DNA from 4 places in the Virgibacillus dakarensis genome. Region 4 is predicted to be linked to each of the others. Evidence: riboswitches for the same ligand, from Rfam matches in the RefSeq annotation. Region 4 holds a riboswitch; each other region holds the start of a gene.

Region 1 (8,041 bases), on a different contig from region 4:
TGTTGTCCGGTGAATATCCGGGTTTGCCTCGTTTTCGAATTGCTGTGGGATAAAGCTGTCAGGAATTTCTTTTTGTAGTTCCTGTGCTTTTTTAATTGCGCCAGGCATTTTTTCATCTGCAGGGGTCAGGACAACCTTAGCTCCATAGGCTTTTAAGATATTTCTTCTTTCCAAAGTGCTATTATCCGGCATGACCATGATGGCTTTGTATCCTTTTGCTGCAGCATTCATCGCCAGACCAATCCCGGTATTGCCGCTGGTTGGTTCAATAATTGTATCCCCAGGCTTAATTAACCCCATGTCTTCGGCAACTTTGATCATGCTATAGGCTGCACGGTCCTTCACACTTTTGCTCGGGTTAAACGATTCTAATTTGATGAAAACATCTGCAGCTCCTTCAGGGACGAGTTTGGTTAATTTGACAACAGGTGTTTCGCCAATCAGTTCTGTCATGTTTTGCGCAACTTTCATATAAAACAGCTCCCTGTGTACATATATTTTTACATAATAATTCCTAGTGGTTTACTATATGATAACAAATTTCATCCCGATATTCATAACCTTTTGTCTCCTTTTTATAAGTAAAGTATAATTTTTAGCGATATTAATTCATGATCAAGAGTGGCCATGTCCAGCTCCAGCGCCCAGCGGCTAGTGGACAACACCCGCCTCCGTACGATAAGTCAACATCGGTAAAAGGGGAAGTTCGGTTAAAACCGCGACGTCCTGTCGCAACACCGAACTGACCTACGTCCTGTAGGCCTCAGCTCACCGTGTTTCCTTTATCTCCTTCGGTTCAGTCCAGCACATACGCCACTAAACGGGCGCTTGCGCTTTTCTTATCTAAAAATATTTAGGCTATTAGGCATTTACCTATTGGAAAAAGATGAATATCGTGCTAAAATACATTTTAATTCATATTAATTGGATAGGAATTATTATCTATAAGGGGCTGCATTCAATGGATTTGAAGATAGATGCATTATCAAAGCAATTTGAAAATAAGCTAAACCCCCCATTGTTAGTTTTGGACAATATTAATCTAACAATAAAAGCAGGGGAGTTCGTTTCTTTATTAGGACCATCCGGATGTGGAAAATCAACACTGTTATCAATGGTTGCCGGTTTACAGAAGCCTTCGTCGGGATCTGTTTATTTGGGAGAAGAGGAAATACGTAAACCGGGTCCCGATAGAGGGGTAGTTTTTCAGGAATCTGCCTTGTTCCCTTGGATGAATGTAAGGGAAAATGTTATGTTCCCGCTACGGAAAAAAATGGCCAAAAAAGAGCAGTTAAGCGTTGCCGATAAATATTTGCAAATGGTGCAGCTCAGTAAGTTTCCGGAACATTATCCGCATGAACTTTCCGGGGGCATGCAACAGCGTGTATCGATTGCAAGAGTACTTGCGATGAATCCGGAATTGTTATTAATGGATGAACCGTTTGGCGCATTGGATGAACAAACAAGAAGCATTTTGCAGGACGAAATAGAAAAGATTTGGCTGGACACGAAAAAAACCGTCATTTTTGTGACACATAGTATTCGGGAGGCGATTAAATTATCTGATCGAATTATCATCATGGGCGCCAGACCAGGAACAATTATTTCGGATTTTAATGTAAACCTCGGCAGGCCGCGATTACAAGCAGATATGGCAAAATTAGAGGAAAAGGTAATGGCTGTTTTAAAATCAGAAATAGACAAAGTAATGCAGGAGGAGCTCAGTTATGCCGGTAGTCATTAAAAGAATCATGTTTTTCGTCTTTCTTCTTTTAGTCTGGCAAGGAATTGTATTATTAGGTGTCTGGCCAGAGTCAATGATACCCAGCCCTTTTTCGGTTGTAAACGAACTGTATTTAGGCTTCAAGGATATGACACTTGTCTACGATATTACGGCAAGTTTCCGGCATTTGTTCATCGGTCTTTTTCTTGCTATTTTGATCGGAACAGGGCTTGGGGTCTTACTGGCAAAAGTGAAAACAGCCGATGAGACGCTTGGAACAATGATTCTGGCACTCCAAAGTGTTCCAAGTATTGTCTGGGTTCCATTAGCCATTATCTGGTTTGGGTTTGGAGAAACATCGATCATATTTGTCGTTGTTATTGGTGGAACGTTTGTCATGACGATGAACATACGGACTGGAGTAAAAAATGTTTCGCCAATTTATTTGAAAGCTGCTAAAACAATGGGGTCAAAAGGATTGGATTTATTTTTCAAAGTGGTCATTCCGGCCGCTGTTCCACATGCCGTAACCGGTGTACGTCTGGCGTGGGCCTTTAGCTGGCGTGCTTTAATGGCTGCCGAGCTTTTAAGTACAGGTCCGGGGTTAGGATATACACTTTCCTATGCATCCGACTTTAATAACATGAGTCTCGTCATTGGAATTATTATGATCATTGGTGTAATTGGTTCTATTGTCGATCAGCTTGTCTTTCACCGGATCGAAAATAAGGTATTAAGACGTTGGGGTTTGGAAGAAGCAGCATAATAACAGATCAAAAATGAATAGTGGAGAGGGGTTTTGATGGTGAAAAAAGGGTTTGTATATTTCATGATGGGTGTATTACTCATTTTAAGTGCGTGCGGAGGGGGCTCTAACGCTTCCAGTTCATCCGGTGACAAGCAAAAGGTCGTCATTGGCTATTTCCCTAACTTGAATCATGCGCCAGCAATGATTGCAAAAGAAAAGCAGATGTACGAAAATCAACTGGGTGATGATGTCGAGGTAGAATATCGGACATTTCCCGATGGATCCGCATTTATGACGGCACTTGCAACAGGAGAAATACAGGGCGGTCTTGTTGGTCCAGGACCTGCAATGAATAATTTCATTTCCGGTGTAGATGTTACGGTTGTTGCATCATCATCAACCGGCGGAACAGTTATTGTATCCCGCGAAGACAGTGGTATTAAAACAGTGGAAGATATAAAAGGGAAAACGTTTATTTCTCCCCGTGTTGGCTGTACACATGATGTTCAATTTGAAACCTACATGAAAAAATTAGGGATTACCTCTGATAGAACTGGTGGAACCATGAAGCATGTAACCGGGAAGCCGGCCCAATATACAACGATGTTTGAGAAGGGTGATGTTGATGTGGCCACTGCCCCGGAACCATGGGCATCTGTTTTAGAAGCCGAGGTGGGTGCGAACGTTGTCGTTGATTCAGATGAAATCTCATTTGGCAAGACATTACCTGCAGCAGTGTTCGTTACCAGCTCCGACATGATTAAAAACGATCCGGAACTTATCCAGAACCTGATTGATGCGCATAAGGAATCAGTTGAGTTCATTAATGAAAATCCAGAAGAAGCGATTGATATCACAATTAAAAGTATTGATGAAATAACAGGTCAAAAACTGGATCATGATGTAATGGAAAGTGCGTGGGCGCGAACAGATTTCGTGTATGACATCGACCAGGAGGCAATCCAGGCATTCGGAGATTCCTCCTATGATCTGCAATTTCTTAAAGAAAAACCTGATTTTACCGGTTTCGTTGACAAAAGCTTTATTAATAAATAATAAAAGAAACAGCCTCCAATGCAGGCTGTTTCTTATGTTTAAAAGTAAATAAAAGTATGAAAATTCAGGCTTTATTCTGCTTACGTTAGAGTAGGCCATGTCCAGCTCCAGCGCCCAGCAACTAGCAAACTTCACACTCCTTCATTACGATAAGTCAACATCGGTTCGGGGAGAAGGAAGGCCGACTAAAAACGGCCTTTGCGGCCAACGTCGGCATACCCCTTTTGCAGGGGCATGTTTCCTTTATCTCATTGCGGAGTGCTCCAGTTTGTACGTTGCTAAACGGGCGCTTGCGCTTTTCTTAAAACGATCCTCCAGAATATATAACTTCATTCCACCTCTGCTAATTTAGTAAGTGCCTGCTGCAAATCCTTTTTTAGGTCATTCACTTGCTCAATCCCGACGGAAAAACGTAACAGGCGATCATCAATTCCGCGCTTTGTTCGTTCTTCGATTGGGATATCAGCATGTGTCTGTGTCGCCGGGTATGTTATAAAACTCTCTACTCCGCCTAAACTTTCCGCAAAAGTAATGAGTTTTAACCGCTGTAGAAATAGATCAACCCATTCACTTTTTTTGAGACGGAAGGAAAGCATTCCGCCTTTTCCGGGGTATAACACATCAGTTACGTTAGGTTCATCATCTAAAAATGTGGCAAGGTTTCTGGCATTTTCCTGATGTTTTTCCATTCTTAAGGAAAGGGTCTTTAACCCTCTTATTAGCAGCCACGAATCAAAAGGGGAAAGTACAGCACCCGATGCATTATGAAAAGTAGCCAAGTTATCACAAAGTTCTTTTCCCTTTGCAACAACTAACCCAGCCAACACATCGTTGTGCCCGCCAATATATTTGGTGGCACTATGAATCACAATGTCAGCTCCTAGTTCTAATGGACGTTGTAGATAAGGCGTTAAAAATGTATTATCGACAATGAGTAAAAGATCGTGCTTGCGGGCAAGTTCCGCAACCAGATTAATGTCGATCTCTTGCATTAAGGGATTTGTAGGCGTTTCGATAAATATTGCCTTTGTCTTATTTGTAATAAGCTGTTCTGTCTCCGGGATCTCTGTAAAATTACTATATGTTGTTTGGATTTGGTAGGTATCGGCATAGTGCTCAAGCAAACGATAGGTACCGCCATAAATATCCGCAACAGCTATTAGCTCATCACCGGAACGGAACAAGGAAAGTACTAATTGTATTGCTGCCATACCGGAGCTGCAGGCGTAACCTCTTTCACCAGATTCCAAGTTTGCAATCCCTTCTTCTAAAAGAAAGCGGGTAGGGTTTTTGGTCCGACTGTAATCGTATCCGGTTGATTTGCCAAGCCCATGGTGCTTATAGGCCGTTGATAAATAAATCGGTGGGTTGACGGCGCCTGTCGTTTCGTCACTGTTGTTACCTAATTGCACTAATCTGGTTTCAATACTACTCTCTGTCATGTCATCATCTCCTGGAAAAAATTAAGGGAACCTAATTAAAACGTAAAAAAGCCTCTCCTTTGAAAATAAGAAGAGGCTTCACGATTTGATTTGACCACTCTTCTTATCTTCAAGCATAATGCTTCTGGAATTGGCACAGTACTTGTATAAGTGGGTGTTCGCTTTTTCTTTGGTAACTTTTTGAACATCCTTTATAGTCTGTTGCCGAGGCTTCAAAGGGCCAGTCCCTCCACCTCTCTGGATAAGAATCTTGCATATGGAATTTTTTAATATTAATCAATACATTACAATCCCTATTTTAAAAAGTCAAGAAAAAATTATGGATTGGTAAAGTAAAAAAGCTTATTCTCCAAAGAAGCTATCATTTCGTTAGCCAATTCAAGACTGTTATAATAATAATAATATGATACCCATTGGATTTTTAATGAAAGGTACTACTGACAATGGAAGGTGTTGAACGTGGAAGATTACAAGCCAGCAGGATTCTGGATCAGGTTTTTTGCTAATTTCATTGATGGTGTCATCACGATGCTAATGGCATTTTTAATTGCGCTTCTGCTTAACGATCAGGAGTTTTTTAACAATAGATTGGAGGAAACCTCAAGATCAGAGGACATCGCGAATCTTATTTATGTTGTTATTTTTGTTATCATTTTTACCGGTAGTAAATTCAAAGGTTCACTGGGAAAACTGATATGTCAGATTCAAGTGTTGAACTATAGAGATATGACACAGATCAGTTTATTGAAATCGATTGGCAGAGCATTTGCCTATGTTATTTCTGCAATTCCGTTGTTGATTGGATTCATGATGGCAGGCTGGAATAAGGAAAAGAAAGCACTTCATGATATAATATGTGGAACGAGAGTGGTTTACCGGGAAGAATGAGAAATCGGCCGGTACATGTAACGTATGAAGCGGCCGATCATATACCAATGATTAATAAGGAGGCGAAATTGTGCAGTTCACATCTATTGACTTTGAGACAGCAAATGCCAAACGTCACAGTCCGTGCGCGGTTGGTATTGTAGTGGCAAATGAACATGAAATTATTGATGAGTATTACACCCTAATCAATCCGTTAATGGAATTCAGTTCATTTAATATCGCTATTCATGGTATCACACCAAGTGATATTGCAAGTGCGCCAACATTTGCGGAACTGTGGCCGACGTTACATAAATACCTTGCCGATAATCTGGTAATCGCTCATAATGCCAGCTTTGATATGAGTGTCATCCGTAACACACTGGATTATTTCCATTTAGCCTATCCGGAGCTGGATTATCTTTGTACAGCGAATATTTCAAGACGCGTGTGGCCGGATTTAAGCAATCATAAATTAAACACGGTTGCGGCCCATCATGGGATAGCATTTGACCATCACCATGCATTGGAGGATGCACGTGTTGCAGCAACCGTGTTTCAACATGCTGTTAACCAGTATGATGGTATTCTCGATTCATTACTTGCCTATTGTAAAATGAGCAAGGGTCGGATCTTCGAGCATGGTTATACGGCGCCAAAAATGAGACGGACAAATCAAAGGAAGCGGATTTATTTTTAAAATTAACATGGTATAAATCATGATATAGAATTAAAGTCCCCTCTATAATTATTTTAGAGGGGAGTCACGCATTAAGGGGCTGTAACTCCCCCTTAGTTTTCAAGGAGTTAAGTACAGCACTAATTATCTCTTTGTCACGTACATTAGGATCAATTTCTACTTTAAAGTTGTTTTGTCACAATGCAATTTCTTTAACTAAGCAGGGGGAAGACAGTTATATGCTTGCAACCACGAACTTAACTGCCCCCGACCTCCTAAATTGAATGAACATGGACATAACTAAACTATTTATAATGCATTTGTAACGCCATATTGGCATTTTTTAAATCATTTTTTAACAATTTTTCTAGATTATATGCGGGATAAAGGCCTTTGTCATACATATAGGAAAATACGTTTGCATGGGCTTCAATCGCTTTTTGCAAATGTTTAATTAATGTTTCCCGTAACATTGGTGTTGCCGTTTCGGTGATTGCTGTTGCATAGTTTTTTACAGAGGTTTTTGCCAAAATTAGCAGGTCACCTGCATAGAATCCGGTTCCAAGGTTTCGGAACTCTCTTTCTTCATCGTCTTCCCGAGGTGCCAGCGAATAAAACTGGACAAGCTCCTTAATATTATTTTCTATATCTTTAATACATTGGACATAAAGGTTTCGGAGCATGTTGTCTTTTACTTCGCCTACTGAACTTTTTAATTTCATCAATCCAATTGACTGAAAAGCGACAAGTTCATGTATTTCAAGCGTTTCATGCCAAGCAAGATGCTCTGGGCGGTGCTTCCGTGATTGTTCCATTCTTTTAATTTTCCTCCTTTAAAATATGTGTTTAAAATGAAGATAAAAAGGACCGAGAAGAAATTCGGTGTATCATTTTTACCAGTACTTTTAAACATTCACCTTAAACTAGTCATTTTCACTATATTCAGGGCAATAAAAATGGGTACTATAAAAAATGATTTTGGGCAGATGTCAGGGTTAAATACATACTCATAACTTAAATGAGAAGTGTCCGAGAGAAGCGGTAATATGATATGATAAGAATAGAGAATATTAGATTATTCACATATCAAAAAGGGGATGTCTGTTTTGAAACTTCTTGAAGAATTACAGCAAGCATTGGATGCGGATCGGGTATCGGATAACGAAACAATTTTAGAGCAGCATAGCAAGGATGAGTCCTACCATACTCCGCATTTGCCGGAAGCGGTTGTATTTCCGGAAAGTGCACGAGAGGTGAGCGAGGTTGTAAAATTGGCAAACAAGTATACTACAACGGTTGTTCCTTTTGGTGTCGGGTCGAGTTTAGAAGGAAACGTTATTCCTTATAAGTCAAGCATCGTTGTGGATTTCTCCTTAATGAACAAGGTTTTGGAGGTAAGGGAGAAGGATTTTTTAGTTCGCGTACAGCCAGGAGTAACAAGATCACAGTTGGATAAAGAGCTGAAAAAATACGGGTTATTTTTCTCCGTTGATCCTGGGGCAGATGCGACGCTTGGCGGAATGGCA
Region 2 (8,041 bases), 910 kb from region 4:
TAAATGTCGCATGCCAGTAGCGGGTAAAGGAAAGAGCTTGACCAGGCTTTTTCACGAAATAATGGCCGGGCTCCACCTTTTTAATCCCCGTCGTCATCGTTAATGGCTCCGGTACAAATTGGAAGCTTAAATAGTGCTGTAATGCTTCATCACTTACTTCTTCTTTTTCCATCATTAACGAAATACTTTTTTTCTCCGAGGCAAAAATAGTACCCTCTTCTGTTTCCCGGTAAAACAATGGCTTAATACCAAACGGGTCACGCGCACCATATAATGTTTCGTTTTCCTTATCCCATACCAAAATAGAAAACATACCTCGCAAATAAGTAAACGCCTGTTCTTTATGTTTAGCAAATAATGCGGCAATTACTTCAGTATCTGACTCTGTTGCAAAGGAATACCCTTCTTTTATTAAATCCTCACGCAGTTCTACATAATTATAAATTTCACCATTAAAAATAAGCCATATTTTTTCATCATCATAGCTCAATGGCTGTTGGCCGCTTTCTATATCAATAATACTTAAACGTCTAAACCCAAATGATACATATTCATCGTGAAAATAACCTTCATCATCCGGCCCTCTGTGGGTGATAATATTGTTTTGCTGTTCAAATACATGTATTGTCTCTTCATTAGGCATACTCGGATGATTGCGGATCATCCCAATAAATCCACACATGCTCTAGCCTCACTCTCAAGATTCGTAATAGTACCTTTCCCGAGTATACCATAAATGATTGTTTATTTCGATATGGAAAGAGCCCTCAAATAATATCAAAAATTATTAAAAATCACGTCCTCCCTTTAATCAGAAGACGTGATCTATTTTCAATTTGAAATTATTTCTTCACTAATGCCTTCAATTCTTCAACCTTATCCGTTCTCTCCCACGGAAATAAGATGTCGGTTCTGCCAAAATGTCCGTATGCGGCGGTATTTTTGAAAATTGGTCGTTGCAAATCAAGCATGCGGATGATGCCTGCCGGACGCAAATCGAACAATTCCCGGACCGCTGCCACCAGCTTTTCTTCGCTGACAATTCCGGTATCAAATGTGTTAATCGCTATCGATACCGGTTCAGCAACACCGATCGCATAGGCAAGCTGTACTTCACACGTTTTAGCAAGTCCTGCAGCTACAATATTTTTCGCCACGTAACGAGCGGCATATGCTGCTGAACGATCTACCTTTGTTGCATCTTTTCCGCTGAATGCGCCTCCGCCATGCCGGGCATAGCCGCCATACGTGTCGACAATAATTTTCCGACCCGTTAATCCGGCATCCCCTTGTGGCCCACCAATAACAAAGCGGCCGGTCGGGTTGATAAAATACTTGGTTGTTTCATCTAATAAATTCACAGGTACAATTGGACGAATAACATGCTCAATCAAATCTTTTTCAATCTGTTCGGTTGAGATATCCTGATGATGCTGCGTAGAAATAACAACCGTATCCACCTTTACCGGGTTATCCTGTTCATCATATTCGACTGTTACCTGGGTTTTCCCATCAGGTCTTAGGTATGCAAGTGTTTTATCTTTCCGGACATCTGCCAATCGTTTTGCCAATTTATGTGCTAACGCTATCGGCAATGGCATTAATTCCTCCGTTTCATCACAAGCAAAGCCAAACATTAAGCCCTGATCCCCTGCACCGATTGCAGCAATCTCTTCATCTGACATTTTTCCTTGACGTGCTTCCAATGCAGTATCTACCCCACCAGCAATGTCCGGTGATTGTTCATCAATTGCCGTAAGCACGGCACATGTTTCTGCATCAAATCCGAATTTTGCCCTTGTATAGCCAATATCTTTAATGGTTTGTCTAACAATGGCGGGAATATCTACATAGGTACTAGTAGAAATCTCTCCTGAAACCAATACTAATCCTGTAGTCACTGTAGTCTCACAGGCAACACGGGCATTCGGGTCTTTCGTTAAAATTTCATCCAAAATCGCATCTGAAATCTGGTCACAAATTTTATCTGGATGGCCCTCTGTTACCGATTCAGATGTAAATAAACGACGATTTGCAGCCATAGGCCAAATCTCTCCCTTTAAATCGTGGTACGGAACTCTATATATTTCAGTAAATATTCCTTTAAAAACAAAAAAGCCTTTCCTGCATGCATGAGGAAAGGAGTTGTGGCCTTTCGCTCTTATTGTTCAAGGAAATATCCTTGCATCAGATTAGCACCTTTTCACTATTGTGATGGTTGCCGGGCTTCATCGGGCCTGTCCCTCCACCAGCTCTGAATAAGAGAGTCCGTTCAGACTATATCCTACCCGAAATCCCTCCCTTCTGTCAACTTTTCACAGCCATTGCATAACATTTTAAATAAAACATTAAATTAGTATGGACTAATTAAATAAATGTGTTATACTAATAACCAGATTCGCAGTAAAACGTATATAGGACGATAAAAATCCATCAAAAAGGAAGGTATCATATATGAAATCGATGGAACGATCAACATTGGCAGATGAACTTTTAGCACAAGGGAACATCCAGCACAACTTATCGGTACCATGTCTTGTAGAAAAAATATTGGCCAGAAATGAAGGGATATTAACGGCAACCGGTGCTATCCAGGCAACTACCGGAAAATATACTGGACGTTCACCTAAAGATAAGTTTATCGTAAAGGATGACATTTGTGAACAATTTATCGACTGGGGTCTTGTGAACCAGGCAATTGATGAAGATAAATTTGACCGGCTATACGAAAAAGTTGTGGCCTTTTTGAAAGATAAGAACGAATTATATTCTTTTAAGGGGTTTGCCGGAGCAGATAAAAAGCATCGCCTGCCGATTCAGGTTATTAACGAATATGCATGGCACAACTTGTTCGCCAGACAATTATTTATTACACCGTCAGATGAAGAGCTTAAAACACATAAAGCCGAATTTACAGTGGTCTCTGCACCAACATATAAAGCAGATCCAGCAGTCGATGGAACAAACTCGGAAACGTTCATTCTCGTTTCCTTCAAGCGCCGGATCATCTTAATCGGCGGAACGGAATATGCCGGAGAAATCAAAAAATCGATTTTCTCGGTTATGAATTATTTGCTGCCGCAAAAGGATATTTTATCCATGCATTGCTCGGCAAACGTTGGTCAGGAAGGTGACGTCGCGTTATTCTTTGGCCTGTCCGGGACAGGTAAAACGACACTGTCTGCTGATCCATATCGCCGGCTAATTGGCGATGACGAACACGGCTGGAGCCCAAATGGCGTCTTTAATATTGAAGGCGGCTGTTATGCGAAATGTATCAACCTTTCCTATGAAAAGGAACCACAAATTTTTAATGCAATCCGGTTTGGCTCCGTCCTGGAAAATGTCATCATTGATGAAGAATCACGGCTGCCGGACTATGACGACACGATATTAACTGAAAATACCCGGGCAGCATATCCGCTGGAAAATATCGATAACATCGTTACACCTAGTGTCGCTGGCCATCCAAATACCATTATCTTTTTAACTGCTGATGCATCAGGCACACTGCCACCAATCAGCAAACTAACGAAAGAGCAGGCGATGTATCATTTTTTAAGTGGATACACGAGTAAGCTGGCAGGTACAGAGCGTGGTGTAACCGAACCACAGGCAACGTTCTCAGCATGCTTTGGCTCACCGTTTTTGCCTTTAGCACCGTCAACCTACGCCGAAATGCTGGGGGAGAAAATCGACCAGTTCAATTCCAATGTGTTCCTGGTGAATACAGGCTGGACGGGTGGTTCATATGGTGTAGGCAATCGTATAAAACTTTCCTACACGAGAGCAATGGTTCATTCCGCATTAGAAGGTGAATTAAATACTGTTGAGACAGTCAAAGAAGACATCTTTGGCTTGGAAATTCCAATGCACGTACCCGGTGTTCCCGACGAGGTGCTCATACCACGAAATACATGGACTGATAAATCAGCCTATGATGATGCAGCAAAAGCGCTTGCGCTAAAATTTCATGATAACTTCAGGAAATTCACTAAAGCAAGTGAGCAAATTGTTCAGGCAGGGCCATTGTATAAACCTGAACAATAATTTTCGTTATAAACGGATGATGTTCAAAAAGTCACCAATGATAAGCGGTTTTTTTGAACACATCTGATTAATCTTTGATCAGTTAACATGTTTCCTCATCCTAAATGGATTTTTATATGGAAGGAAAAACTGGCGGCATTGGTTAGTTGCCCCAGTTTGTATGAATGAAAAGCGAATTGTCAGATGATCCTGACTGCCGATCTCTTAATGGAGGTCGGTTTTTTTTATCAGCTAAGAAAGTATATAAATTTAGGCTCTATTCTGCTCCCAGCAGAGTAAGCCACGTCCGGCTCCAGCGCTTAGCGGCTAGTGTGCTTTTGTGCTTTTCCGAAACAAGTTTCATTACGGATGAACGTACCTCTTTTAGCGATTCAACTTAGAATGTAAACTAGGCATTCACACATTTTCCTCGAAAACATACACTGTTTTGAAATACCCCATTTGAAATGGAAAGGAAAGATATGGATGAAAAAGTTGACGTATTTGCTGCTATTTTCAAGTCTAATGCTTATTTTCCTGTCAGCATGCAATTCCGATACCAAAACGGAAAAAACACCAATCAAACTGGCTGAAGTTACCAGGTCGATATTTTACGCACCACAATACGTTGCAATTGAAAAAGGACTTTTTGAAGAGGAAGGATTAGATGTCGAGCTGCAAACAACATGGGGCGGTGATAAAACAATGACATCCTTGTTGTCAGATGGTGCAGATGTTGCGCTTGTCGGTTCTGAAACTTCTATTTATGTCTATAGCCAGGATTCAAAGGATTACGCAGTCAACTTTGCCCAATTAACCCAAACAGATGGGACTTTTTTAGTAGCTAAAGAGGAACACCCAGATTTTAAGTGGGATGAACTTAAAAACAGTACATTTTTAGGTCAGCGTAAGGGTGGGATGCCGCAAATGGTTGGCGAATTTGTTCTAAAGAAACATAATATCGATCCACATGCAGACTTAAATTTATTACAGAACGTTGATTTTGCAAATATCCCAGGTGCATTTGTTTCAGGGGATGCTGAATACGTTCAATTGTTTGAGCCGACTGCGAGTATTTTTGAAAAGGAAGGAAAAGGCCATATCATCGCGTCATTTGGTGAAGCGTCCGGACACGTTCCCTATACCGTTTTCATGGCAAAAGAAAGCTATATAAAGGATAACAAAGAGACGATCCGGAAATTTACAGAGGCTGTTTACAAGGCACAGCAATGGGTTCAGGAAAACAGTGCAGAAGATATCGCCAAGGTTATACAACCATATTTTGAAGACACTGACCTTGAGATGATCACTTCTTCCATTGAACGGTATAAAAGTCAAGGTTCCTTTGCCACCGATCCCATTTTAGATGAAGAAGAATGGAATAATCTGAAAGAGATAATGCAGGAAGCTGGTGAATTACCGGCAGATGTACCATATGAAGATTTGGTAAACACTGATTTTGCAAAGGATGTTATCGGTAAGTAAGGAGGGGAAGTTGGTGTCATTTCTTACTTTAGAACATGTATCACATCATTATTTTTCGAAAAAAAGTTATACAAAAGCACTGGAGGATATCTCGCTTTCCGTGAAAGACGGTGAATTTGTTGCACTACTTGGGCCTAGTGGATGTGGAAAATCGACCATATTATCCATTATTGCCGGTATTATTAAGCAAACCACAGGTGAGGTCCTGCTCGAGGGAAAACCCGTTCCAGAATCTGAACTGGCAATTGGTTATATGCTTCAGCAGGATTACCTGTTTCCATGGAAAACAATTATTGAAAATGTACTAATCGGTCCGAAAATCGGGCATAAGAAAACAAACGATATAAAAGAAAAGGCATTAGAGCTATTGGAGGAAGTCGGGCTTGCAAATGTTGCGGATGCCTATCCTGGATCACTCTCAGGTGGGATGCGCCAGCGGGTTGCCTTGGTACGTACACTGATTACGAACCCCAAGATTCTACTGTTGGATGAACCATTTTCCGCACTTGATTATCAAACAAAGCTAAAGCTTGAAGATTTGGTATCGGAGTTACTGCGGTCTTATCAGAAAACAGCCGTTTTGGTTACACATGATATCGGTGAAGCAATTTCCATGAGTGATCGAATTTTACTTATGAATGCAAATCCGGGTTCTATCACAACTGTTTTTGAAGTTCCTATCGAATTGCGTAACGAAAAACCCTTTTTTGTGCGCAGACACCCAAAATATCAGCTATTGTTTGATAAAATCTGGGAGGCATTAAATAAAGAAGATGCAACCAAGGAAAAGGTGGTGCAGGACCAACATGAAACCGAAATCTGACCATCATCTTTTTGAGGCATATAAACGTAATTTGCAGCGTGAAAAGAAAATAGTACTCACCTGGCAGCTTATTATTTTAGTCGGTTTTTTTGCGATCTGGGAAATCACCAGCAGATTAAATTGGATTGATCCATTGCTATTTAGTTCACCCTCCAAGGTTATTCAACAATTAATTGAAAAATTTTCAGATGGATCAATATTACCGCATATACAGGCAACCATATTGGAAACCGTGCTCGGCTTCATTATCGGAACGCTTGCCGGTATCCTCATCGCAACCATTCTTTGGGCATCACTAAGATTATCTAAAATAATGGATCCATATCTCGTTATCATGAACGCCATGCCAAAGGTTGCCCTCGGTCCAATTATTATCGTTGCACTTGGCCCCGGATATACGTCTATTATTGCAATGGGGGCCATCATTTCCGTTGTGATCACGACACTAGTTGTTTATTCAGGGTTCAGAGAGGTCGACCCAAACTACGAGAAAGTATTAAAAAGCTTTGGAGCGAGCCGCTGGCAATGTTTTAAAGAGGCCATATTCCCTGCCACAATGCCGACCATGATTTCGACATTAAAGGTGAATGTTGGACTATCTTGGGTAGGAGTAATCGTCGGCGAATTTCTCGTTTCCAAAGAAGGATTAGGCTATTTAATCGTGTACGGGTTCCAAGTATTTGATTTCACATTGGTCATGTCAAGCCTGATTATCATTGCAATTGTCGCCGGTATCATGTACAAAGGAGTCGAAAAAATCGAAAGCTGGCTGATCAAGCATACTGGGTAACTCAAAAGCCGAAAGACCATTGGCTCAAATCGACATACAAAGGATCAACATTTTTCTACTTCAAATAACACCTGGAAAATTTCCTTTCAGGTGTTATTTTTGTGGAAAAATTTGTCTGCGTTTTTCTCTATATACCCCATACATTGAGGTAACACGCCATCCTTCATAATAAAACTGTACAAATCATTATGTTTTACATCATTCGGAATACTATCCAGCAGTAACGGTCCATCGGTTTCGAAGTACGTATGCTGCTGTGTTAAATCACTAACCGTGGCAAAATACACGTTTTTAATAATATTACCGCCTTTTCCAGCGACAAAATATTGTCCGATATACGCTATTTCCTTTACCTTTCCACCAGTTTCTTCCATAACTTCACGAATTGCCGCTTGCTTCGCTGTTTCACCTTTCTCCACCTTGCCACCTGGAAATTCAAATCCACGATCCTTGTGTTTGGTCAATAACCAGTTATCCTTAAATTTACAAATAACCCACACATGCTTGGGGGTTTTCGAAAAAGGCTGATCAGCAAAGGAAAGCTTAACCTCATTATTGTAGTAATCCTTAAAAATATTCATCGTTCAACTGCCTTCACTTCCTAAAAGTTATCAGGAATAGTCAACATTTGTAATCCTCCAGCCATCGTCATAGGTAAAGTCAATTTCAATCGAATACACGCCATGTAACGCTGACCTGCTATGCTGTACCACTTTTACTTGGTTCTTTTGCAATTGTATCACATTAAAGTCATTATTTTCATCCAGCCAAGCTGGTGTTTCTGTAGGAATGATGTACAACCCATCATCCTCTTCATCATAGTACATGTCAATGAATTTTTCTGCTGTTTCTTTGGATGCAACCTGGTCAAAGGCCTTGATTAATGCTTCTTTTGTTTTAAAGTTCGTTACTTT
Region 3 (8,041 bases), 370 kb from region 4:
AACAGTTGAACTGCCGAGTTTGGCAGTTTTTAACTGAATGTGCATCCTTGTGTTTAGTCAGTCAGGTTTCCTCACTGAAACAACTGTTATATCATAGACTTTAAATCAATTTTCAGCTAATCTAATAGAAAGACTCTAAAAAATGTTTGGCATTTACCGACGTCATATATGTTAGATATGAAGGAGATGATTGGTGTGGATATTGCCGTTATTGGCTCGAACATGGTGGATCTAATTACATATATTGATAAAATGCCAAAAAAAGGAGAAACGCTTGAAGCACCCAATTTCGAGATGGGATGTGGGGGGAAAGGAGCGAATCAGGCTGTTGCAGCAGCTAAAATGGGTGCAAGCGTCACGATGCTTACCAAAGTGGGTGATGATATATTTGCTGACAATACGATTAAAAACTTGAAAAAATATGAAATTGATACGGAATTTGTACAGAAAGTCCCTGGAGTCGCAAGTGGTGCAGCACCAATCTTTGTCGATGCTAATTCCGAAAATCGTATACTAATTATAAAAGGAGCGAATCAGTATCTCTCACCTGAGGATGTCGATCAAGCAGCCGAAAAACTAAAAAAATGTCGTTTACTAGTTCTGCAGCTGGAAATTCCATTACCCACTATTTACCATGCAATTGAATTTGGTAATCGGCATCATATTCCCATTATTTTTAACCCTGCCCCGGCAACGAAAGAGCTGGATTTCAAGTATATTTCCATGTGTGATTTTGTTGTACCGAATGAAACAGAATTAGAAATGATAACAGGAATGGCGGTAGAAACAGATGAAGAGGCTCGAAATGCTGCCTTTTTTTTACTCGAAAACGGGGTGAAAAATGTCATTGTCACGTTAGGTCGTCGTGGTGTACTTTGGGTTACTAGTAATGACATACGTCGCTTTGATGCATATCAAGTAAAAGCAGTTGACACGACAGGAGCTGGAGACGCATTCATTGGCTGTTTTGCCCATTCTTTTGTGCGAAATGGAAATGTAGCGCAAGCGATCCAGCGGGCCCAAGCTTTTGCAGCATTGAGTGTAACGAAAAAAGGTACCCAAATTTCGTTTCCAGATGTAAAGGAATTATCAGCGTTTTTGGAAGGGTAATGGACTATAAAATAAAGTAGTATCGCTAATTCGTAAAAAACAAAGATGTAAAAAGGGGGATAAAACCATGCTCATAGGCGCAATAGAAGCTGGCGGAACGAAATTCGTTTGTGCTGTTGGCGATGAATCAGGAGATATCATTGCAAAAACTAGCTTCCCAACTAAAGACCCTGAGGAAACGTTTAAGGACGTTAACAATTTTTTTCGTGAATACAAAGTAGAAGCAATTGGAATTGGCTGTTTTGGTCCAGTTGATTTAGATAAAAAAAGTGATACATACGGGACGATTTTAAATACGCCGAAAACAAAATGGATACAATATGATGTGCTTGGAAAATTGAAAAAGGATTTAAAGGTACCGGTATATATCGACACAGATGTGAATGCTGCAGCACTTGCGGAGTACAAATATGGTGCAGGGCGAGATGTAAACAGCTGTATGTATATTACCGTCGGGACGGGAATCGGAGCGGGCTACGTTCAAGACGGGAATACATATGTTGGAAAAAGCCACCCGGAAATGGGACACGTGCTTATCCAGCAGCATGAAAATGATGCATTTCCAGGAGGTTGTCCGTATCATGGAAATTGTTTGGAAGGCCTTGCCTCAGGTCCAGCAATTGAAAAGCGTTATGGAAAAAAGGGGCATCAATTAGCTGCGGATTCCCATGTCTGGGAACTAGAAGCCTATTATCTGGCACAAGCGATCATGAATTATTTCCTGATTCTAGCGCCCGAGCGAATTATTTTGGGTGGTGGAGTCATGAAACAGCAACAGCTGTACCCGCTTATTCGGAGAAAGTTCCTGGAAATGATGAATGGTTATTTGACGATTGAAAATGCCGATACGTTTATTGTCGCACCCGAGCTTAACGACGAACAGGGGGTTAGAGGTGCGATGGCGCTCGTACCGGTTATGTTAAGAAATTGAATGGGGACGTGTGTGAATAGGGTAAGGTAATTAATCCATTCCTTATTCTTTCCTCCCATCTATCAAAGTGTACATTCGAAAAAAAAAAGCGGTAGCCATGCATGACATTAAGGGTTCAAGTAATCTTGCAATAATGTGAACACGAAACTATCTTTGTTCAATGGTAGGACAGATATTTCCAAAAAGTTCAAAATACAAAACAGTTGCAATTTCCCGTCAAACTGGTATGATGGATTCAACATTTTTATACAAGCAGTTCTTATCCAGAGAGGTCGAGGGATTAGCCCAAAGACGCCTCAGCAACCTGTCTAATCGTGGGCAAGGTGCTAATTCTAACAAGTGCTTGAAAGCTTGGAAGATAAGAAGATGACTATATTTATCCATAGTTCCTTCATATCGGAGGAATTTTTTTATTACATTTTTTAGGAGCTGATTGGGATGACAACAACAAAAATCGAAAAGAAAGCACCATTTCGAGGTGATCATGTAGGAAGTTTTCTGCGACCAGAGCGATTAAAACATGCACGAAGCCAATTTGCCGCTGGGGAAATTACCGGGGAACAATTGCGCAGTGTTGAGGATGAGGAAATCATCAAGCTGATTGAAAAGCAAAAGGAAGCAGGCTTGAAATCAATTACGGATGGGGAGTTTCGCCGTTCGTGGTGGCATTTTGATTTTTTGGAAGGACTGACTGGTGTGGAAGGTTACGATCCGGACAGCGGTTTGCAATTTGTTGGTATTGAAGCAAGAAATCGTTCCATTCGTGTTACAGGTAAAGTAGATTTTCATGATGACCACCCAATGCTTAATCATTTCCGATTTTTGCAAGCGCATGTAGGATCTGATTATGTGGCTAAGATGACGATTCCGAGTCCGAATATGCTGTTGCTTCGTGGTAGCATTGATCCAAATGTCTATGGAAATCTGGAAGCATTGCTCCCAGACCTGACGAATGCCTATAAAAAAGCTATTCAAGGATTTTATGATCTAGGGTGCCGATACCTGCAGCTTGATGATACATCGTGGTCATCCTATTTATCGGAAAAAGGACGAGCAGCCATTCGCGAGCAAGGTTATACACCGGAAGATATGCAGAAAATCGCGGCCCAAGCGATTAATGATTCACTTGAAGGACGGCCAGCTGATTTATTGGTTACCATGCATATTTGCCGGGGGAATTATCGTTCGCATTATTTTGCAGAAGGAGCTTATGATCCAGCATCCGAGACCATTTTTGGCGGGCTGAACGTGGATGGCTTATTTTTGGAATTTGATGATGAACGTTCTGGAGGATTTGAACCGCTCCAATATGTGAACAGGGAGGATTTGTCCGTTGTGCTCGGTCTCATCACAACTAAATCGGGTGAACTGGAGGGTAAAGAAAAAATCAAAAAACGTATTGGAGAAGCAAGTGAATACTTGCCATTAGACCAGCTATGTCTAAGCCCGCAATGTGGCTTTGCCTCAACCGAGGAAGGCAACGACATTAGTGAAGAAGACCAATGGAAGAAAATTCGGCATGTACTTGAAATTGCGGAAGAGGTTTGGTAATTTTCTTGTCAAAGGGTATTACAAATTGTACGACAAAAAAGATAAATATATTATAGTGAATTGGCGAGCGGCGAGAAACTGTTCGCCATTCTTTTGGTTAGGGGTATTGTTTTTTCAAATATGTTATGTTGGTAACAAAGAAATTTTCAATACAAAAATGTACGTTAAGGAGCTGTTTTACCTTGAAGGTAAGCAATGTTTACAAAAAGGGCGGTAGAGAAATAAACGAAGACGCTTGTGTAATGAATGAAAAAGCAGGGATTTATGCTGCGGTTGATGGTGCTACCGGGCTTGATGGTGTACCAGGCTATATTGCATCGCATGCTGTAAAGGAAGAACTAAATAAGGCAACAGCCGATCATTCTCTTTTTTCATATGTAAAATTAGCAAATGAAAGAGTACAAAAAGAAACAATGAAATATTATGAAGCAAACATAACAAAATCAAGTGTGACCGATTTTCTGGAAATTCCAAAGGTCGAAAGGAGCTCCACAGCTCTTGCTGCCATCAAACTAGCTCCTAATTATTCATTTCTGGAATATGTTCATGCTGCGGATTGTATGCTTTTTCTCCAATATGAAACAGGTGCTATAAGAATGGTTACGCTTGATTTAGTAGAGGATTTAGACAGTAGAGCGATTTATAAGCTTGTTGAAAAGCGAGAAAAAGATGCAAATCGTCATTTGACCCTGGGTGATTTGCGGGAAATGGTGAATCCGATTTTAGTAGAAAATCGCAGTAAAGCGAATACATATGGCGGATACAGTGTGATAGATGGCAGTGACGAGGTATTGGAATTCCTGGAGTTGGGCAGGATTTCATTAAATAGAGTTTCCAAGATTTTGTTAGTAAGTGATGGTTTGCTCCTGCCGCAGAAGCTGGATGAACCAGATGCATGGATCAAGACAGCTAATCTAGCATTTTCCGATGGTTTGGATCAGCTGGTGAAAGAGGTGGGGAAGCGGGAGGACGATGATCCACATTGTGTTACATATCCGCGGTTTAAAAAGATGGATGATAAAACAGGGATTTTGATTGAGTTTTAAGAGGAATTTCATTTAGTTTCCTAAAATGAAAATCCCATCAATTCATTATTGATGGGATTTTTGGGTGAATTTCCATATTATTTTTTATTTAACAGCATCCTCATTCCACCGACAATTACCTCCTCACCTGTCCGCTTTGTAATTCCACAACAATGACACTAGTGGTATCACTTTTCTCTTTTTTATCGACCACTTTCATTGAAGTTGTTTCATTAATGAAAGTTGGCCGAATGAATCTGGTGTCAGGGCACCAATTTTTTGTTTATCACTGGAGTGTTCCCAACTCAACCTGCCCATTCAGCATACTAATATTATTTCGCACCCCTTTGGAAACATCCCGTGCGGACTGGATTGCACTTCCTTTTTCGTTTGATAATTGGTATACGATATCATCAAACACTGTTTCCATTTCATCAAAAATGGCTGCAGCAGCAACATTATATAGTCGTACATTTTTGAAGTTGCCAGATTCAAATACTGCAGTTTCAATATATGGCTTAAAGTCGTGTACAACGGAAGGCAGATTTGAAGCAAGACGTCCAAGTCCCTTGCGAAAACCTTCGACTGTAGATTCCATTTCAACAACTGGTTGTTTTGCATCCCGTGCAGCCTCTTTGATCTTTTGATCATAATCGGTAAACATACTTACGATCCAGCCTGCGGGATTGCCATATAAAGCAATGTTAAGGGCTGCATCAATTCCTCCGATAATGACTTCTAATGCCTTTTCAAATAAGAGAAGGACTCCATCTGCAAGTAAAACAACTGGTGCCAAGCGGTCTGTTACAAAAACGTTAAAACTGGAGTATGCTATATCAACTTGCATCTCTCTTATTTTCATTCTGTTTTCCAAATAGGGCGAATCCTCCAGTGTAACGATTTCTGTTTCCGGTATGGTTCCCATTTCCGAAGTGGGACCAGTCTTTGTTTCGATGGCATCCGCCAAACTCGTATCTTTTTGATCGAAGGCTTTTGCTACACCTCGTATCTGGGATTCGTAGTTTGCTAGTTGGGAAATCAATTTATCTTTATTAGCCTGAATAATTTCATAATGTGCTTCCAATTCATCTACAACAGCATCGACAAATGCGTCTTTTCCACCTTCGAGCAGCTTTGGTATTTCTTCATAAATTATATTTTTTGCTCCTGAAACAAGGTCATCAATCGAATCGTTCAGGTCAGCAAGATGTTTCTTAGGCGGGGCAAAAAGCGTTTCTACGCTTATATCAGTTGATGTAATATGTTCGATGAGTTCGGCTGGCTTTGAATTAAGGATTGTATTAAGAAAATGGCATTTTTCTTCAGCAGTATCCAGCATACTGATAAGAAAATCAATACATGATTTAAGTGCATAACCTGTTAGGGCAATACCTTTGAATAACGGATCTCCTGCTGCTTCTTCCAGCATTCTTTCAAAAACTTCCTGCATTTCCGTTATACGCTGGTAAAATTTCGCGCCCTCAGATTTAACAATACTTACGGAATTATCTATATACCCGGCTGCCAAATCTAAACGGCCTTGCACATTATTTTTTATCCCGTCGGCCAGTAACATCATATTTTTCTTATTGATTTTTATTTCCCCTGCATTGCCACCATGTAAAGGCTCCCCTGTCCACAGGCTTGTCACGATATGGTCATCTGCACCAATATGAATAAAACCGTGACCGGGTTCACCTTCATTGCCTATTTTTACTTTAAACTCCCCATTTTTGTCCATGCCAACATATCCAGTATGATTTGAACCAAGAAGGGAAAACAACGGAAGGCCATTATTAATCGTATAATGACCCCCAGGAATACGATTATCTATTTGTAGCGCCTGTTCCGCTTTTGTTAAGGGATCGTATTTGCTGAAATAATTCGTGATGTGGGAGTAATCGTTGTCGGGATCAGGCATTCCCTCTGGGAGGATGGCCGGATTTAACGTGACAGCCTTGACATTCGGATGATCAATTGCGACAGCATTGGTAAGTGCACCGCCAAGCGAGTTACCGGTAATGGAAGTAACAGAGCCGATTTTTTCGTTCACTTCCTTAAAATAAGCTTTGGCATCCTCAAGTTGCGCAGGCGGGATATCACGTAAAAGTTTTGTATTTGTACCGATCCAGTCCTTGTCGAGTTGCTGACTACCGACGAATACGATGGTAAGTTCACCAGTTTCTAGATTTTGTACTGTTAAGGCATCAAGGCCGGAATCGGTGTCATATTTAGAATTTTTAACCCGGAAGTCTTTCCCGTTGACTGCAATCACTTCCGGTTTTTTGTACTTTTTATAGGCATGATACCCTGCAAGTTCTACTAAATCTGTATCTTGTGTCTTATCAATCTTCGCATGGCCATTTATCTTTGGTTCCGTTTTTTCAACCATTATAGTCCTCCTTTCCTACTGTTTCATTATTCCCTCTGCTAACGTTTTATCGATGGAGTTGTCTTTTTGTCCAATTGCTCGTTTACGATCAATGTAATTGTCATTCAAAATAATGGTATATTCGCCTTTTGGAATTCCTTCCATTTGCTTAATGTCATTGTATACTTTATCGTAAATCTTCTTGCTCGGCGCATTATCTTCCTCCATATAAAGTTCGATTCCAATTGTTAAGTAGCGTGGATTAAAACTTTTTTTCGCAAAGAAATCCTGCAATTCCTGTTTTGAAATAGATGGGTTATCCTGATATAATTCGTATAGCTTTTCAAAGGCATCCCCCGCGGGTGCAACCAAATAATAGTTGGTTGTATATCCTGTTCCCATCACATTTTGGATCGCCTCTACAGGTGTTCCCGTAACTGGATGTTCTTCCGTAACACTCTCCAAATAATCATCAAGCTTAGCAAATTCCTCTTCAAATGCCATTGCGTATAGTCCGCCCTGAATGGCATTTTCCACTTGGCCTTCCTGTGACCAGACGCGATCCGTTTGTACTTCCTTATTTTCCAAATCAACAGGAACAATCGCAAATGTGTAAAAATGGGGTTCACCAATTGATTCGACGAATACGGATACCCCATCAACGGCACTAACGATGTTATGAACCTTTACTTCCGTTTTGTACTTATCGTTAAAAAATTGCTTGACAGCCTGCTCGACTTCATCACGATGGGCGTTGGCAATTTCACCCGTTTCCTCATTGCTGTCACGTAATGTGTATCCTTCACCAGTATAGTCCTGGACTCTTACATAGTTTTCTTTTTCATATTTATTCATGCCTGCATCATCTTGATTTTGCTTCGTCTCTCGTTTATCTTTTTGTTCAGCATTTTTCACGTCCTGACAACCCCCTAATAGTAGTGCCGTACTTATTAGTAACACTGGTATTAAATTACGGAACTTTTTCATTAAAAACACCTCAAAGTTAAAAAATATAATACAGTTTATGCCCCATTTTAATCTAATTATAATTAA
Region 4 (8,041 bases):
CCTTTGTTGGACCTGAACCTGAGTCAGGGATGGAATTTGCCTGATCTTTTAATTTCTGGAAGTACTCCCAGCCTGCCTCTTCCCCATGCTGCATCATATAGCTCAATACCATTAATGTAGCCGTCCCGGACGCTGCTGGATTAGGGAATTGAATTTTTCCCTTCCATTTTGGATCCAACAAATCCTCCCACGTTTTTGGGGCTTCTTCTTCCGACACTAATTCCGTATTGTAGGCAAATCCAAGCACAAACATCTCCGTACCAACATAATACCCATCCTCATGCTTCACCTTTATACCATCTTCCACTACCTCCCAATCCTCCGCGCTCTCAGGAATATAGGATGTAATGATATCTTTATCCACCGCCGCTTCAAATGGCAAAATGCCTCCTCCGCCATACCATACGTCAGCCTGAGGGTTCCCCTTTTCAGCCATCATTTTGTTAACGAGTACGTTTGTACCTGCATAATTAACATTGACTTTTGTACCATTTAATTCCTCGTATTTAGCCGCCAGCTCCTTGGAAAGCTCCGGAGTTTCTGGTGAATATAACGTTATCGGCTTACCTCCCCCCTCCTCTTCACCCGATGCATCATCCCCGGCACAAGCACTAAGCAAAACAAAACTTAGTAAAAAACAAACGGATATAAATAGCGATAATGTTTTTTTCAAACTAGCTCCCCCTTGTCTATACTTTTCTCTAGAAATATATGAGGGTAAATTATTTTTATGTATAACTTTGGACGCGTTAGGAGTGTAGATATGGGCATGACCATGATTTGCAAAGAAGATGGCCTATACTGCACAAGTTCCATGAGTTATTGCACGACTTTCATTGATGGTTTAGTAAGTTCCATACTTTATTGCGCGTCTCTACTGGGTAAACCGGAGAAGAAGATAGTTGGTTTACAAAGTCATCTATTATATAAAAGGTTCCCATATAAGGTGATATTCCCATGTAATCCATAAGCCTCCCCCATATAGATAATAGTTTTCATCTATCACGCGGGAATTCTGTAAGCATTCCTTTGACATCATTTAGTAGCAGGTCCAAAGGCATACTATAATGAGAAACTATATCTTATTTATCCCACTTTCGCCCCATTTTTTAACAACTATTCTATTCCCATTGATTACATATCGCAATTTTGCTACTATTAACTATATTATGAGAGAATAGTATTTGGATAACCTCTCCTAGCGTGCGGTTGCTATTATCGTATTCATAGTTTTGGCTGGGTTTATTTTTATATCCTGTATTTTTTTCTTACTGATAGAAATAGATTGCTTAGTATATTTGCTAACTTCATAGCTTGTTAAGGTCATCTTTTATTAATACACAGTGGAGGTGATTGATCAATTTCTGTAAATATTGATATGGAATAAGGAAGGAGGATACCTATAAAGCAAAATTCCTAAGGATGTTTGTCGATAAAGACATGCGAAAAGTACCTTGTTTCTTAGTTCAACCACTTTGTAAAAAAACAGTAGTGAATAAGTGTTAATCAAGCAGGAACTAAAATCCAACAGTTAAAGGGTGGAATTAAATATGAAAACCTGGTTTAAAACTGCTTCTGCTTTCATGATTGTCACTTTAGTAGCATGTTTCTACATGCCAAACATAGGATCAGCTGCAGAGAAAGTGATTCCAGCTAACCTTCAATACCCAGAGGGAAAAATTGTAAATGTTGCTCATCGCGGAGCTTCCGGATATGCACCTGAACATACAATCCCCTCTTATGAACTTGGAGAAGAACTAAACGGGGATTACATTGAGGTTGATTTGCAAATGACATCGGATGGCACGCTCATTGCCATGCATGATGTATCAGTGGACCGGACAACAGATGGGACTGGTTTGGTAGAAAATATGACGGTGGAAGAAATAAAACAATTGGATGCTGGTTCATGGTTTAATGCAGCTTACCCGGAAAAAGCAAAGGAAGAGTATGTTGGTTTAAAGGTGCCCACGCTAGAGGAAATCTTTGATAGATTCGGTTCTGGATCAAACTATTACATTGAAACAAAATCACCGGATGTCTATCCAGGAATGGAAGAGGAACTATTGCGTTTAATAGAAAGTTATGGTCTCTCAGACAATGTGCTCATTCAGTCGTTCTCTTCTGACAGTTTGAAATTAACTCATTCATTGGATCCATCTATGCCCCTTGTTCAATTGATTAGTCAGCCGGCTTTGGGAAATAATGCTGAAGACGAGCTTGAAGAAATAGAACAGTACGCTATAGGGGTTGGACCAAACTTTAATAACATCAATGAAGAATATGTTCATACTGTTAGAAGCCATGAATTACAAATCCATCCATATACAGTTAACACCAAAGAGGCCATGAAAACAGCTTTGGAATGGGGGGTCACGGGGTTATTTACAAATTACCCTGACCTTTTTAGTGACGTCATTACTGAATTTCATAGTGCTTCCTATATACAAAGTCTAGTAGATAAATTTTATGACAAAGGAGCAATTGAAAACGAGGAAGCATTCAATGCTCTAACTATCCATTTAACATCAATAAGTCATTTTGAAGATGAAGCAGCAAGAGACAAAGTTGTTAAGCATGCAAATGGCTTTAAGAACTTGCTTAATCACTATCAAAGTGAAGAATGGATAACTGAAGAAGCATATGACAGCCTGATGCTTCAGGCTAATCTATTGATTGAAAAATGGCAATCATAAAAAGGTATTGAAGCCAATCATAAGTTAGGATCAGAAATTAGCACATTTGCAACTGTTGAATCTAACATGGATAAAGATATAGGAAACATTGTCTTTTGCTGTAACGAAAGGGTTTAGAAAATAATGTTCTACACAGATTTCGTTGCTATGATAAAGATAAGTTAATAAATGCGTTGGAAAAATGGAGAAACTGCAAAGATGTAATGAGGTCATTTTTATTCGTATTTTTGCGGTTTCTCTTTTTTTGAGGATTTCTGTATCTTAAGTTTCGCACCCCATAGAAAAATTTAGGAATTGGATTCTATTTCCAATGTAACAAAGGTCAATGGGATCATGTGAATTAATTAAACTGGAAGGAATTTCTGGTATGTTCTACTAGTCATGTTCCATATGTTGATTGTTACATTTTGGCAGCATATCTATCCTTCATTTCTTAGCTCTCGTGTTTAAAATAAAAAACGGAACCTCCTAATAGGAAGTTCCTAATGAAAATCTTCTTATCTTTGGACATTTCAACGCTCACCAAGTTTAGGTTTAAGGCCATAACCCGGCTGCCAACCCAATTCCTCTGAATAAAATTTTTTGCTGACAAATCTGGTATTGCTTTCTTAGTCTTTAGTCGACTTGGCAAAATGTCAAAATCCCCAAACTTCATTCGCAATATCGGCAATAAATTTCAGCTTCTCCCACTGTTCCTCTTCTGTCAATTTATTTCCATGATGGGTAGAAGCAAATCCACATTGTGGGCTCAGGGCTAATTGCTCGAGCGGTACATATTGCGAAGCTTCCTTAATCCGCGCCTTAATTTTTTCTTTGTCTTCCAACTCACCAAATTTGGATGTGACAAGTCCAAGTACGACTTGAGCCCCTCCGTTTGGAATATATTCCAATGGTTTAAAATCACCTGAACGATCATCGTCATATTCCAGGAAGAATCCATTTACGTTTTCTTTGGCAAATAGTGTTGGGGCAATAAGTTCATAACTTCCGGCAAATGCCCAGTTAGATCGGTAGTTTCCACGACATAGATGGGTTGTCACATGCAAATCTACTGGTTTTCCTTCCAACACGCTGTTAACAACTCGCAGTGCCAAATCAATTAGCTGATCTCTGGAGTATTTACCGTCGTTGAACGGAATGTTTGGTGAAGAAAGTCCGGCAATATAAACATCATCAAACTGCAAGTATCGTACACCAGCTTCATAAAATGCCTTTATCGCATCCCGGTAGGTTTGGATAATATCATCTGCATATTCCTCGATGTCCGGATAGATAGTTTCAGCGCGGATGCCTTCGTTAAATAATTGGTTAGGGCTCGGGATTGTTTGCTTGGCAACTGCACGGCCTCCTACAATTTCATTAAACAGGATAAAGTCTTTGATAAACGGGTGATCTGGATTGAACGAAATCTTTCCTGTGTTTCGAACATTGTACCTTTCTGTTTCCTCATTGCCATGAAAAATGTAGCCCGTTTCAGGAACATAGCCTTCTACGCCGTTTAAATGTTCCAGGAAATCCGTATGCCAGAATCTGCGTCTGAACTCGCCATCGGTTACAGCTTTCAAGCCGACTTCAATCTGCTTGTCAACGATCCGCTTGATTTCCTTTGTTTCTACCTCACGTAGTTGTTCAACAGAGATGTTTCCTTCCTTGAATTCCTTTCTTGCCAGATGCAAATTTTCTGGACGGAGCAAGCTTCCGACATGATCAGCTTTAAATGGTGCTTTCGTTAATGTAATAGACATATTCTATTCCCTCTTTCCTCTTTTTTTATGTTCCTGGTTTAACGAACAACATGATTGCAGCAAAATTGGTTTTGATACTCCCCGCAACACCTCTCATTCCCTGCTAGATTACGAGGGGCCTTTGTATTGACAATCAAAAAACCCCCTTCCTGAAATAAGAAGAGGTTTCGTTACCATAGCTATTCGCTCCTCTTATCTTCAAGCATTACGCTTCTGGAATTGGCACAGTACTCTTTCTCGAGTCTGTTGCCGAGGCTTCAAAGGGCCAGTCCCTCCACCTCTCTGGATAAGAAAAAATTGCATATTGAAATTGTTATTATTTAAATTACATCTATCTGTTCTGAATGTCAAGAAAAAAATAAAAGTTTTATTTTTACCTTGAATTATGCATCCTTAATTTCGTACTTATAGACCTGTAACAATTACCGTTTTAGAATGGAGCCAAATTGAACAATACACAGTGGGAATTGATATAAGCCGTAAGAAGATTGACTAGGATGTATGTGCACAAAGCTCGTTAGCATAACTTACTTATCACCCCAATACGGTAAATACCAGAGAAGGTATGAAAGAGTTATTGGACTGGGGCGTGACCGGAATAGTTTACGAATGATCCGGATATGTTAAATGAGGCTTTGCGTGATCGGTGATTAAATAGGGAACGAAGCAAAATTGGTGCTTTGCTTCGTTTTTTATTAATTATGATCGGAGTGAAGTTCATCCTATACTATACCTGTATATATAAATTGTGGTTGTCACTGTTATTAGTTCCATCGATAATAAAGGGGGTATCCAAAGCTCTGGATAGTTGCAATAATGTTTCCACCCTAGGGCTAGTTAAACCAGCTTCAATTCTCCCTATTGTGGATTTGGGGACACCTGCCAAATCCGCAAGACCTTGCTGAGACAAGTTTAGGCTTTTACGTATTGTTTTAATTTGTACCGCTATACGTCCTTCCAGTTGCAGGGTTTGCACATGATTTTCTCCACGGATTTCAGAGTACTTTTTAAAAAAGTCGCTCATTTTAAGACCTCCTTACACTTAATAAAGATTCGGATCTAAAGCACAATATTTCTCATATGTTAATTCAGCAGGAACGATATCCCTTCGCTTAATTAAGCCATTGTATTGCTTGTCAAAGTAATAAAGCATGATTACCTTATGATAATTATGGATCGTATAAATAATCCGATGATTCCCAGCCCATCCGCCTTGTATACCCCACCTATAAAGGTTCCCATATATGGTGTTTTTATAAATATGTTTACAGATGGAGGTGTTTCGTCATCCATTGATTTTCCCCCGTCAAGTTCCTCTGGATAAGGATTGTGACTAATTATGGCAAGTTGCCGTGCATAAACATCTGCCAATTGGCACCAACCCCCAGGCTTACCCTTTATAACTTCTTGATCCGAATTGTATAAAATTTGCTTTTCAAATTCACTTACATTTCCTTCGTATATTATTTTAAATTTACCGGATTCACTCATTTTTTTATCCTTTATTATATTATTACCAATATGATAGCATTTATGCCATCAACATTCAATATTTTCTATAAAAAGTTTTGAAGGGCAGGAGGAGTTTTCTAACATAACTTTGATTGATATACTCCGACACTGTAACAATTACCAAAAATACGAGTAATAATCCCTCACCTTCCGCAATAAGATTCACTATCAAGTGCTTTTTATAGGGAGTGGTATCATGATCGAGCATGATTCGTTTATTACTGGGGAAACATTGGCCAAATATTATGATCTTAACAAGAAAAAGAAAGAAATCGAACAGGAAATGAACCAGCTAAAGAACCTGTTTCACACTTATTTTGATCAGCAAGTGGGCTCCGATGAAAAAGGGGAAATAAAAGATGGCGGTTACAAACTCCAACGGCAAATCCGCAAAAAGGAAAAATTCAATGATGAAATTACCGTTAACCGCTTAGAGGAGTTAAAGCTGAATGATTTGATTAAAGTCGTGAAAATACCGGACAAGGAAAAGATAAGTTCAGCTATTAGCTTGGGGTTATTGGATGAGAATGATCTTGAGGGATGCAGAAGTACGACTTTTACCGCGGCGATTTCGGTTAAGGAAGTGTAGTCATTTAAGTGAACTACTCCCACCACTTACCACCGTTACGGGTTGCTTGAAGTGGGGGCTTCTTGGGTAATCGCCACTTTTGGTAGCTGACGAAATGGACCAAGCTAACCCTCTTGTTCCAAAAGTTTAAATTTTTATTAGACACTTGCTAATAAGCGAATGCCTTCTTTTTTGATATTGAGTGCTGAATTATAATCCCTGTTGATACTTAGACCACAAGTACATTGGTAGGTACGTTCAGATAACTTGACTTCTTTTACTGAACCACAATTTGAACAAGTTTTGGTGGATGGGAACCATTTGTCAATTTTGATAAGTTGTTTCCCTTGTTCTTGTAGTTTATATTGTAAGAAAGAGGTGAACATTCCCCAACCATTATCAGCGACACTTTTGCCAAACCTTAGAGCTTGTGACATCCCTTTCATGTCTAAATCTTCCATCACAACGGCATCATATTTAGTTGCTAATTTTTTTGATTGATGGTGAAGAAAATTCTTGCGTTGATTGGCAACTTTCTCTTGAATTTTAGCTACCTGAATGCGTTGTTTATTCCAGTTCGAAGACCCTTTCTTTTTACGAGAAAGTTTACGTTGTTCTTTTGCTAATTTTTCAAGCATTTGTCGATAGAACTTAGGGTAATTGGCTTTCTCACCCTCACTATCGACAAATAGCCCATCCATCGCAAAATCTAATCCAACAACGCTTTCAATTTCCTTATTGAACAAAAAAGGCAAAAAAAGCCTTTGGGCTGTCACTCAACCGAAATTCATCTCCCCCTTACCGTTGGGCTACGCCCTTCACACGCTTGAAGAGGGAGACTTCTTTCGAAAGTACGTTAAAAGAATTTATTACATACCGTTTATCTACTTTTCTTATCATTTAAATACCTTAATTCAGCACTTTAACGTTCTAATCTCTGTAAAATTCCTGCTAAACTTAGATTCGTATGGTGTCCAATTAAATTACCGTATCCGAATGCTCTATCTGCTCTTGCTTGAAATTCTTCTATCCAATTTCTTTTTCCAGATGCATCAGCTTGTGTGGCATACATAGTAAAATTAGGGGATAATCCAGATATCTCCTCTTTTAATGATTCTGCTCCTCTGTCAAAATCAAAAGTTAAGATAGCATGTTCCTTAAAAGAAATTTCACCGTATTCATATAACGACATACTAATCTCTTTAAGTTCATCAAAGGTAGCATTGGTTACATCATATTTTTTAGAAAGTTCTTCCCATATATTTGATGTATCTTTCTCCATTAAGGACGTATTTTGCGTTTTCTCCACTTCTTTGCTAAATTGGTCTTCAGTTTCTGTGTTTCTTATTGCTGACTTAGCAGATAACGCATGTGATGGCATTGAAGTAATGTGATTGATATTCATATTATATTCTCCTATAAACTTCTTGTTATCTAATATTCACCCAAGCGTTCATTGTATTCCAAGGATCATTGATAGAGGTAGCTTGGTAAGTAAATCTACTTTCCTCATATCCACT

Evidence for each region. Region 4 has a riboswitch for S-adenosylmethionine ahead of CZ382_RS17450 (5-methyltetrahydropteroyltriglutamate--homocysteine S-methyltransferase). Riboswitches for the same ligand answer to the same signal wherever they lie in the genome.
Region 1: linked by a shared signal. The riboswitch ahead of CZ382_RS01940 (methionine biosynthesis PLP-dependent protein) and the one ahead of CZ382_RS17450 (5-methyltetrahydropteroyltriglutamate--homocysteine S-methyltransferase) in region 4 are both predicted to bind S-adenosylmethionine.
Region 2: linked by a shared signal. The riboswitch ahead of metK (methionine adenosyltransferase) and the one ahead of CZ382_RS17450 (5-methyltetrahydropteroyltriglutamate--homocysteine S-methyltransferase) in region 4 are both predicted to bind S-adenosylmethionine.
Region 3: linked by a shared signal. The riboswitch ahead of CZ382_RS19055 (5-methyltetrahydropteroyltriglutamate--homocysteine S-methyltransferase) and the one ahead of CZ382_RS17450 (5-methyltetrahydropteroyltriglutamate--homocysteine S-methyltransferase) in region 4 are both predicted to bind S-adenosylmethionine.

Annotation. Positions count from the first base shown of each region.
Region 1 covers NZ_LT732553.1:371,656-379,696, forward strand. Annotated here, with positions in the region: gene cysK (cysteine synthase A) at 1-471, opposite strand, end outside; gene CZ382_RS01925 (ABC transporter ATP-binding protein) at 962-1,744, shown strand; gene CZ382_RS01930 (ABC transporter permease) at 1,728-2,489, shown strand; gene CZ382_RS01935 (aliphatic sulfonate ABC transporter substrate-binding protein) at 2,526-3,527, shown strand; gene CZ382_RS01940 (methionine biosynthesis PLP-dependent protein) at 3,857-4,969, opposite strand; SAM riboswitch class I at 5,070-5,217, opposite strand; gene CZ382_RS01945 (RDD family protein) at 5,429-5,857, shown strand; gene CZ382_RS01950 (3'-5' exonuclease) at 5,928-6,536, shown strand; gene CZ382_RS01955 (spore coat protein) at 6,821-7,330, opposite strand; gene CZ382_RS01960 (FAD-binding oxidoreductase) at 7,613-8,041, shown strand, end outside.
Region 2 covers NZ_LT732554.1:2,511,057-2,519,097, reverse strand. Annotated here, with positions in the region: gene asnB (asparagine synthase (glutamine-hydrolyzing)) at 1-682, opposite strand, end outside; gene metK (methionine adenosyltransferase) at 843-2,042, opposite strand; SAM riboswitch class I at 2,159-2,265, opposite strand; gene pckA (phosphoenolpyruvate carboxykinase (ATP)) at 2,455-4,050, shown strand; gene CZ382_RS21575 (ABC transporter substrate-binding protein) at 4,516-5,514, shown strand; gene CZ382_RS21570 (ABC transporter ATP-binding protein) at 5,528-6,337, shown strand; gene CZ382_RS21565 (ABC transporter permease) at 6,321-7,127, shown strand; gene ytkD (RNA deprotection pyrophosphohydrolase) at 7,214-7,708, opposite strand; gene CZ382_RS21555 (hypothetical protein) at 7,739-8,041, opposite strand, start outside.
Region 3 covers NZ_LT732554.1:1,978,150-1,986,190, forward strand. Annotated here, with positions in the region: gene rbsK (ribokinase) at 196-1,110, shown strand; gene CZ382_RS19050 (ROK family protein) at 1,178-2,041, shown strand; SAM riboswitch class I at 2,298-2,406, shown strand; gene CZ382_RS19055 (5-methyltetrahydropteroyltriglutamate--homocysteine S-methyltransferase) at 2,480-3,592, shown strand; gene CZ382_RS19060 (hypothetical protein) at 3,775-4,638, shown strand; gene CZ382_RS19065 (SA1320 family protein) at 4,904-7,009, opposite strand; gene CZ382_RS19070 (DUF1672 family protein) at 7,025-7,903, opposite strand.
Region 4 covers NZ_LT732554.1:1,605,992-1,614,032, reverse strand. Annotated here, with positions in the region: gene CZ382_RS17465 (ABC transporter substrate-binding protein) at 1-673, opposite strand, end outside; partial or broken gene CZ382_RS17460 (glycerophosphodiester phosphodiesterase) at 1,551-2,429, shown strand; gene CZ382_RS24875 (FIMAH domain-containing protein) at 2,418-2,696, shown strand; gene CZ382_RS17450 (5-methyltetrahydropteroyltriglutamate--homocysteine S-methyltransferase) at 3,332-4,441, opposite strand; SAM riboswitch class I at 4,631-4,734, opposite strand; gene CZ382_RS17445 (helix-turn-helix domain-containing protein) at 5,169-5,465, opposite strand; gene CZ382_RS17440 (hypothetical protein) at 5,597-5,932, opposite strand; gene CZ382_RS17435 (hypothetical protein) at 6,150-6,542, shown strand; partial or broken gene CZ382_RS17430 (RNA-guided endonuclease InsQ/TnpB family protein) at 6,680-7,267, opposite strand; gene CZ382_RS23820 (hypothetical protein) at 7,444-7,926, opposite strand.